DNA from 4 places in the Pararhizobium sp. genome. Region 3 is predicted to be linked to each of the others. Evidence: riboswitches for the same ligand, from Rfam matches in the RefSeq annotation. Region 3 holds a riboswitch; each other region holds the start of a gene.
The links. A riboswitch is a leader RNA that binds a small molecule or an ion and turns the genes downstream of it on or off. The one in region 3 is predicted to bind cobalamin.
Positions count from the first base shown of each region.

Region 1 (2,192 bases), 1.4 Mb from region 3:
ACGTGACACCAACGATCATGCCCGCGACGACCAGGCCGAGTTCACTGCGCCGCGCAAAGGCGCGCATGCGCCCGAGATCGAAAAGCAGCGAGAGATAGCCGAGCCGCCGCAGGTTAAGTTTCGGAATCATCTTCAGCTTCATTGCCTGGCCATCCTGTCTCTGCGCCGTCCTGGGCATTTCCGCTTTTCTTCGAGTTGCGAAAACGGCCTGTCTTTTCTACGCAATTCCGGACGCAAAACCGCAGCACATCTTCGCTGGAATTGCTCTAGAAGGCATGGTCTGGGAGATCAAGCTTAGTCTTATCGAGGCCGGGTCAAGCCATGGCGGCGGAGGGAGTGCCGCAATTGACTTGATCCGGGCGAGCGCCTAATCATCAGCCATTGGATGGTTCCCGATATGCCGTTGCATGTTGGGAGTAAATGGGAATGCGACGGGCCGGACCCAGACCGGGCGTCCTTATCGCAGCCGACCCCGCGACTGTAGAACGGTCAGGGTTCGCCATCCGGGAAAGCCGATGCTTCCGGACTGTCCGCATTCGCGGCAGCGGCAAGGATTGGCCCAACCGGAAAAGCCACTGGAGTTGCATTACGATCTGCCGGGGCCGGACGCCTCTAAATCTACGAATCGTCCACCTCTTCGTGATGCCGTCGATTGCGGTCACGCAATCTGGCGCAAAAACTCTGGGAAGGCGAGGTGAGCCCGTTCGTCCCTTTTGGGGCGTGGCGCCGTGAGCCAGGAGACCTGCCATCCTCAAGGGCCCCGTCTCGATGGGGTTCGCCCATTCCAGGGAGAGATACTCCCGATGCCAGCACGGAGGTTGTCATGGCTTTATCATCCCGTTCCCGGAACGGCCCGTTTCGCGTTGCAGCGAATGCCTTTCTGCGTGAGCCAGGAATTCTTGTTCTTGCCGGCGCGCGCTGAGGCCGGGATCTTTTTATGACATCGATACAGTCAGGCAGCGTGCTGGTTCTGGGCGGCGCCCGTTCCGGCAAATCCGCTTTCGCCGAAAAACTCGTGACGGCGTCGGGTCTGCGCATGCATTACGTCGCGACCGGAAGGGCCTGGGACGGCGAGATGCAGGCAAGGATTAGCGAGCATCGCGATCGCCGGGGCGCCGATTGGCAGACCCATGAAGAGCCGCTCGACCTTGCCGGGTGCGTGAAGGCGATTGATGCGCCCGATCGCATTATTCTGATCGATTGCCTGACGCTCTGGGTCACCAATCTGATGATGGAACATCGGGATATCGCGGCGGAATTTGAACGGCTTGCGGCCTATATACCGCAGGCCAAGGCCCGGCTGGTCTTTGTGTCGAACGAGGTCGGACTGGGTATCGTGCCGGAAAACCGGATGGCGCGCGACTTTCGCGACCATGCCGGCCGGCTGCACCAGATCATTGCGGAGATTTCCGCAGACGTCTATTTTATCGCGGCTGGATTGCCGCTGAAAATGAAGGGTTGATCCATGACCATTGAAAAAGCCGCTCACGGCAAGATCCCGGCCACCGTTATCACCGGCTTTCTCGGTGCCGGCAAGACGACGATGATCCGCAACATCCTGCAGAATGCCGGCGGCCGGCGCATCGCGCTGATCATCAACGAATTCGGCGATCTCGGCGTCGATGGCGATGTGCTGAAGGGCTGCGGCGCCGAAGCCTGCAGCGAGGACGATATCATCGAGCTGACCAATGGCTGCATCTGCTGCACCGTCGCCGACGATTTCATCCCGACCATGACCAAGCTGCTGGAGCGCGAAAACCGCCCGGACCATATCATCATCGAAACGTCCGGTCTGGCGCTGCCTCAGCCGCTGATCGCCGCCTTCAACTGGCCGGATATCCGCACGCAGGTCACCGTCGATGGTGTCATCACAGTGGTCGATAGTGCTGCGGTTGCAGCTGGCCGTTTTGCCGATGACCACGACAAGGTCGATGCGCTGCGCGTCAACGACGACAATCTTGATCATGAGAGCCCGATCGAGGAATTGTTCGAAGACCAGCTGACCGCTGCCGACCTGATCATTCTCAACAAAACCGACCTGCTCGATTCGACTGGCCTTGCCTTTGTCCGTAACGAGGTTGCGTCGCGCACCAGCCGCAAGCCAACGATGATCGAAGCCAAGAATGGCGAAGTTTCCGCCGCTGTCCTGCTTGGTCTCGGCGTCGGCACCGAAAGCGACATCGCCAACCGCA
Region 1 covers NZ_CBDIHY010000003.1:3,889,151-3,891,342, reverse strand. The annotation lists gene ACQY8Q_RS24695 (chloride channel protein) at 1-130, opposite strand, end outside; cobalamin riboswitch at 370-764, shown strand; gene cobU (bifunctional adenosylcobinamide kinase/adenosylcobinamide-phosphate guanylyltransferase) at 938-1,462, shown strand; gene cobW (cobalamin biosynthesis protein CobW) at 1,466-2,192, shown strand, end outside.
Region 1: linked by a shared signal. The riboswitch ahead of cobU (bifunctional adenosylcobinamide kinase/adenosylcobinamide-phosphate guanylyltransferase) and the one ahead of ACQY8Q_RS17670 (aromatic ring-hydroxylating oxygenase subunit alpha) in region 3 are both predicted to bind cobalamin.

Region 2 (2,192 bases), 1.2 Mb from region 3:
ATCCTCGATACCAGCCCGGAACTGTTCGACCGGATGTTTGCCGTCAACGTGCGGGCGCCGTTCTTCCTGATGCAGGAAGCGATCAACGTCATGCGCCGCGAGAAGATCGAGGGAACCATCGTCAATATCGGTTCGATGTCGGCCATGGCCGGCCAACCTTTCATCTCTGCCTATTGCGCTTCCAAAGGCGCACTGGAAACGCTGACCAAAAACACGGCTTATGCCGTGCTGCGCAACCGGATTCGGGTCAACGGTCTGAATATCGGCTGGATGGCATCCGAAGGCGAGGATCGCATCCAACGCGAATTTCATGGCGCGGCCAGCGACTGGCTGGAAAAGGCAGCGGCGAGCCAGCCCTTCGGCCGTCTGGTCGATCCGGCCGAAGTCGCGCGCGCCTGCGCCTATCTGTCGTCGGCGGAATCCGGCCTGATGACCGGATCGATGATCTGTTTGGATCAGTCGATCTGGGGTGCCTATGACGGTTCGCCGCATCCGGTCGCGGCGATCTGATGACAACCGGCGGGCCGCCTTGCAAACGGCGGCCTGCTATGGCCATATCGTTTCGTTCAGGTGCCTGCGCAAGCGGGAGAATCGGGAACCCGGTGAAAGTCCGGGACGTGCCCAGCGCTGTAACGGGGACGGTTTTGCTTTATTGAATCTCTGAATCATTTCAGAATTATGCCACTGGATCTTCAAGCAATCCGGGAAGGCGGCAAAACCGGATGATCCGCAGTCAGAAGACCGGCCTGACGAGATAGACCAGCCCCGCGCGGACGGCGGGAGGTTTCGCATTGTTGGGGATCAAACGATGCAAACTGAACCGCAAGACTGCCTTGTGAGGGCGGACGCATTTTCATCGGACGAGCGCGCAGCCGTCTACCGCGCCATTGAAACCCGCCGCGACGTGCGCGATCAGTTCCTGCCTGCGCCCTTGCCGGACGCGCTGATCAGGCGGTTGCTCGCTGCCGCTCACAGCGCGCCGTCGGTCGGCTTCATGCAGCCCTGGAATTTCATTGTCGTCCGCGACGAGGGCCGGCGTACTCGTGTCTTCGAGGCATTCCAGCGGGCCAACGAAGAGGCGGCGCTGATGTTTGAAGGCGAGGCGCAGGGCAAGTACCGCTCATTGAAGCTCGAAGGAATCCGCAAGGCGCCCGTGAGTATCTGCGTCACCTGCGATCCGACCCGCGCCGGTAAGGTCGTTCTCGGCCGGACGCACAATCCGCGCATGGATGCATTTTCGACAGTCTGCGCCGTGCAGAACCTCTGGCTTGCCGCACGCGCCGAAGGCGTCGGCGTCGGCTGGGTCAGCATTTTCCATGAGCGCGATATCAAGGACGTGCTCGGCATTCCAGATCATATCGAGATCATCGCCTGGCTGTGTCTTGGCTATGTCGATACGCTCTATGCCGAGCCGGAATTGGCCGTCAAAGGCTGGCGCCAGCGCTTGCCGCTCGAGGACCTGGTATTTTCCGACTGCTGGGGTGGGCGACCTATGAAGTGATCAGTTGGTCTGCTGCAGTTCCTGATATCCGGGGCCGGCTGGATGCCGCAGGTCAATCGAGGTTTCCTGCGACGGAAGGAAGCTCGGGCCGACGACACGAACCTTGTTATCCTGTGGATTGTAGGCCCGGTCGGCAACGGTGCTTTTCACCTCCGCGGGATCAGCCTTCTTGCGGGTGCGAACCTCGATAACGCCCTTGCCATCGTTCGGGGTGCTCTGCTGCGTCGCCGTGCGTCCGACGGGAGCGCAGCCGCATTGGCCGGGCTGGCTAAGATCGCGGGTCTTGTAGGCGAAAGCCGAGGGTAGATCGGCATAGGGTTCGCCTGTGGCAGCCGAGACCATCTGGTTTGTCTCTTCGGTCGCCAGCTCATGATAGTAAAGTGCCGTCTCCGTTCCCGGGCAGCGCCGTTGGCATGCTTCGGCATCGCGTTGAAAATCGGCTGGCGATGAGTTCGAGGAGATCGGGAAGAACGCACCATCACAGGTGCGCACGCACATTGTGCGCAGGTTGCCGGGATAGTCGGCGCTCGGGCCGAAGCCGTTATCCGGCGTAGTGAAATCGGTGTTGCTGCCGCGCATGTCCGGATAGCCTTCGCCGATCGGCGGCAGGTCGTTCAGGATATTGCGATGGGTTTCCGGTTCCTCGATGGCGGCACTGAGCACTTCATCCTGCTCCTCGCCGCAGCGATTG
Region 2 covers NZ_CBDIHY010000003.1:3,739,467-3,741,658, reverse strand. The annotation lists gene ACQY8Q_RS23975 (SDR family oxidoreductase) at 1-510, shown strand, start outside; cobalamin riboswitch at 553-764, shown strand; gene bluB (5,6-dimethylbenzimidazole synthase) at 809-1,501, shown strand; gene ACQY8Q_RS23965 (DUF2865 domain-containing protein) at 1,502-2,192, opposite strand, start outside.
Region 2: linked by a shared signal. The riboswitch ahead of bluB (5,6-dimethylbenzimidazole synthase) and the one ahead of ACQY8Q_RS17670 (aromatic ring-hydroxylating oxygenase subunit alpha) in region 3 are both predicted to bind cobalamin.

Region 3 (2,192 bases):
TGATGCCAGCAACGCTTTCGATCTTGTCGGTACGGCGGAAAAGGCGCTCGGCAGGGCGCAGGGCAAGGGTGGAGACCAGACGATCGTTCATGGGGCCGAAAGCGAGCAGCCGCCCGGGCGCGACTGGCTGATCTACAAGCAGTGATCAGAGGCTGCCGATGATCTTGCGAAGCTGTTCGTTGCGGGCGCCAAGCAGAAGCACGTTCTTCAGTGCTTCCTTTGGGTCACGGGTGCGAAACAACAGCCCATTGTCGTGCACGGCGCGATTGACAGTCAGCTTGCCTGCCTCGGCATCCATCTCGGTTGCGACGGCAAAATACATCCGCGAATAACCGAGTTTGATCTTCTCGAAAAAGTGCTGGTCGTCGCCGATGTCGGAGAAGAAGTTGGCAATGTAGAACGACCAGCGGACGTCCTCGAACTTGGCGAATTTCGTCCGCGCTGCGGTGACGTGGCAGTAGCCGAGATGCGGGCTATCGGCGAGCGTGCGGTGAAACAGCAGTTTCGGGAAACGGATCGAGCGGTGGAAGCCGTTGATCCGGTCATGCGTCACGGTCCCGGCCGCTTCAAGCTTCTTGCCGGTGCGGGTGGCGACCTCCTGGTGGGTCAGATAGCGCTTTTCAGCGGCACTCCATTCCTGCTGGTGCCGGTTGATCCGCCCGGTGCGCAGGAATTCGGTATAGATCGCGGCCTTCGCCGCCGGAACCGGCTTCTTGACTGCGGCGGCATCGAAATATCTCAAGTTTGACATCGGCCTGTACCAAAATGCGCAGAATGCGGACGAAGCACTCCGGGGCGTAATCGCTCGTGAGATGACGCTAACGTGTTATGGTTAATGCAGTCTTGCCAAGCTTAAACCTTTTGCCGCGAAATATGCGCATGACTGCGCCAGTATTGGCGCTGTTCGATGTCGCAAAGAGGCCGCATTGCAGCCGATTGCCGAAGCGTTGCGCGGAAAACCGGGCTTTTGCTGAAAATTCAGAAGATCACGTTGTTTATGCTTATAAAATAGCCAGATGGACTGTGGTCTCAAGCAATATGTTGCGTGTCGTCTTTCTGGAATCGGATGTCGTTAATTGGCGGCTGTTTTTCCGGGCGTGAGGATTAGATGAAGACACTCAAGGTGCCGTCTTTATAGGGAAGGGCGGAGAATTGGGAAGCCGGTCGAAATCCGGCGCTGCCCCCGCAACGGTGGTGGAGCGAAACCTCGGCAAAAGGCCACTGGAGAAATCCGGGAAGGCGCCGGGATCGTCCGCAAGGACAGCTCCAGAGCCCGGAAACCAGCCTTGTGATGAAATTGATATCTGGGTTGCGGCGGGCAGCCGGAAGGAGAACCACTGTAACCACGCGCTCTCCCGGCGCGCCGGCGGTTCCTTTCCTGTATGCTGCAACTTTCAAAAAAGTTGGCGAGCACAAGGAAATGACCATGGATCTCCGCAGTGAAGTCCTCCGCACATTGAAGAACCGGCGCGATACACACAGCCTTGAACAGGCCTTCTACACCGATCCCGATCTCTACAGGCTCGATATGGAGGAGATCTGGTACAAGGACTGGCTGTTCATCGGCCATGACTGCGAAATCCCGAAATCCGGCAATTATTTCACCGTCCAGGTCGGCGAATATCCGGTCGTCATCGTCCGTGACCGCACCGGTACTGTGCGGGCGCTGCACAATTCCTGCCGCCATCGCGGTTCGCGCGTCTGCGCCGGTGCCAAGGGCTCGTCTGCCAAGCTCGTCTGTCCCTATCACCAGTGGACCTATGAGCTGGATGGCAAGCTGCTGTTCGCCCGCCAGATGGGCGAGGACTTCGACAAGAACCAGCATGGTCTGAAACCGATCCACTGCGAAACCATCGGCGGCTATATCTTTATCTGCCTCGCGGAAGAGGCGATGGATTTCCAGCCCGTGCGCGACATGGTGTCGTCCTATGTGACGCCCCACAATCTGAAAGACACCAAGGTCGCGTTTGAAAGCACGATCATCGAGAAGGGCAACTGGAAACTCGTCTGGGAAAACAACCGCGAGTGCTACCACTGCGCCGCAAACCACCCCGAACTTTGCCGCACCTATCCGGAAGCCCCAACAGCAACCGGCGTGCAGGGTGCCAAGGACGATCCGGTCATCGCCGCCCATTGGGCACATTGCGAAGCCTCAGGCCTGCCGAGCGAGTTCAAGATCGATCACAAAGGCC
Region 3 covers NZ_CBDIHY010000003.1:2,501,098-2,503,289, forward strand. The annotation lists gene ACQY8Q_RS17655 (diguanylate cyclase domain-containing protein) at 1-145, shown strand, start outside; gene ACQY8Q_RS17660 (DUF6656 family protein) at 146-751, opposite strand; gene ACQY8Q_RS17665 (hypothetical protein) at 880-1,101, shown strand; cobalamin riboswitch at 1,105-1,303, shown strand; gene ACQY8Q_RS17670 (aromatic ring-hydroxylating oxygenase subunit alpha) at 1,427-2,192, shown strand, end outside.

Region 4 (2,192 bases), on a different contig from region 3:
GTGTAATACTTGAAGGCGCCGAGAAAGGTCGGGAAACGGAATTTCTTCGCATAGGCGTGATCATAGAGGTCGCGCACGAAGTTGAACGAATACTGGTCGAGAACCTCGCGCTCGTAATAGCCTTCGGTCACCAGATAATCGAGCTTCTCCCTCAGATTATGGAAGAACACGGTGTTCTGATTGACGTGCTGGAGAAAATACTGCTTGGCAGCCAGCCGGTCCTTGTCCAGCTGGATTTTCCCCTCGTCGTCATAGAGGTTCAGCATCGCGTTCAGCGCGTGATAGTCAATCGCGGTTTCCGTCGCCTTCAAAGGGCGTTCGAGCGTTGAGACGTCCAAAATCGTTCCAATCCATTGATGACATTGGCGACGTCCTCGTCCGTACCCAGAAGCTCGAACCTGTAGAGGTACGGCACCCGGCATTTATCCGAGATGACATTGCCCGCGAGACCGAACGTCTCGCCGAAATTGCTGTTTCCGGCAGCGATCACGCCCCGGATGAGGGATCGGTTGTCCGCATTGTTGAGAAAGCGGATTACCTGCTTGGGAACAGCGCCCTTGCCGTCATCGCCGCAATAGGTCGGCAGGATGAGGACGAAGGGCTCGCGCACATCGGGCGTTTCCGCGCCACTGCTGACGGGAATACGGGCCGATTTCAAACCGAGCTTGGCGACGAAGCGATGGGTATTTCCCGACAGGCTGGAATAATAGACGATCAGGCCCATCGCTTGTCCATCCGCACTCAGGCCGCGCTCAGGAAAGCGCTGATCTTGTCCGGACGGAATCCAGCCCAATGGTCTTGGCCCGCAATCACCACCGGAACCTGCTGGTAGCCGAGGCCGATCACCTTTGCGAAGGCGTCCTCATCCTTGGAAATATCGACGACCTGATAGTCGATGCCTTCACGATCGAGCGCGCGATAGGTCGCGGTGCACTGGACGCAGGAAGGCTTGCTGTAGACGGTAATGTTCATGACGTTCCTCGTGGTCTGTGATGTTGCGGGCACACGAAAGGCTCCGAGCCGCTGCACGCGGATCCGATCGTGGGGTCTTGCATTGCGATGCTGCGAGAGGTTAGGCCTGCGCCGCCGATCCCGCATCTTTTGGTCTGCGAATTCGATTGACTGACATGCCTTCACCCCGAAGCTTTTTTGGCGGGCATCGGAAGAACGCAATCCAAAGCGGAATCATTCCGCTCGACATCACGCGACCTTCCGGGCACCCCGCCCGTGGACGTTTTTTTGTTTAAGGCAGGTCTCCTGGCTTGCGGGTCGTGGCGTCCATTCCGCCTTCCCGAAGCATGAGGCTTCAGTGACTTGAAATGAAACAGACGCTCGCCGCTGACAGTTGCGGGGGCAGCTCCGGATTTGCCCGGCCAGAAAGGCCAAACGCACCGTATTCCCTCTTAGCCTCCAAACCTTGCGACTCGGAGGAACCTTGAACACTAGATATAGTATACGACAGGAAAATAACGTCAATGTGTAGATGCCGGAAACGCACTCCACGACGCATAATTTTTCCGGCATTGTGGATAATGGGGAGTTAATGCGAAACGCGGCAATCGGCTGTGGATAGCTCGGGGGCTGCCGGGGACAACCGGATTTTTCCGGATTATGCCATGCGCGCGGAAAGCGCCGGGATTGCCGGCGCCTTCCTTCATGCCGCTCGGATACTACAAATTGACCGCCCGGCCGCGCTCAAGGCCGGCACGCAACCGGGCTGCTGCGGCAACCATATTGACGAGCGCCGGCTTGACCTCTTCCCATTTGCGCGTCTTCAGGCCGCAATCCGGATTGACCCAGATCTGTCCGGCAACCAGCCCTTCGCTGGCCTTGTCCAGCAGCTCGACCATCTCCTCGACGGCGGGTACCCGCGGCGAGTGGATATCGTAGACGCCCGGCCCGATCTCGTTTGGATAACCGCGGCCAGTAAAGGCGGACAGCAACTCCATCTTTGAACGGGAGGTCTCGATCGAGATCACATCTGCATCCATGGCGGCGATGGCCGGCATGATGTCGTTGAACTCCGAGTAGCACATATGCGTATGGATCTGTGTCTCGTCGGAAACCCCAGTTGAGCAAAGGTGGAAGCTCTCGACGGCCCAATCGAGATAGGCCTTCCAGTCCGCCCGGCGCAGCGGCAGCCCTTCGCGCAGGGCAGCCTCATCGATCTGGATCATGGCAGCGCCAGCCTC
Region 4 covers NZ_CBDIHY010000001.1:199,076-201,267, forward strand. The annotation lists gene nrdE (class 1b ribonucleoside-diphosphate reductase subunit alpha) at 1-338, opposite strand, end outside; gene nrdI (class Ib ribonucleoside-diphosphate reductase assembly flavoprotein NrdI) at 308-724, opposite strand; gene nrdH (glutaredoxin-like protein NrdH) at 742-972, opposite strand; cobalamin riboswitch at 1,231-1,453, opposite strand; partial or broken gene metE (5-methyltetrahydropteroyltriglutamate--homocysteine S-methyltransferase) at 1,671-2,192, opposite strand, start outside.
Region 4: linked by a shared signal. The riboswitch ahead of nrdH (glutaredoxin-like protein NrdH) and the one ahead of ACQY8Q_RS17670 (aromatic ring-hydroxylating oxygenase subunit alpha) in region 3 are both predicted to bind cobalamin.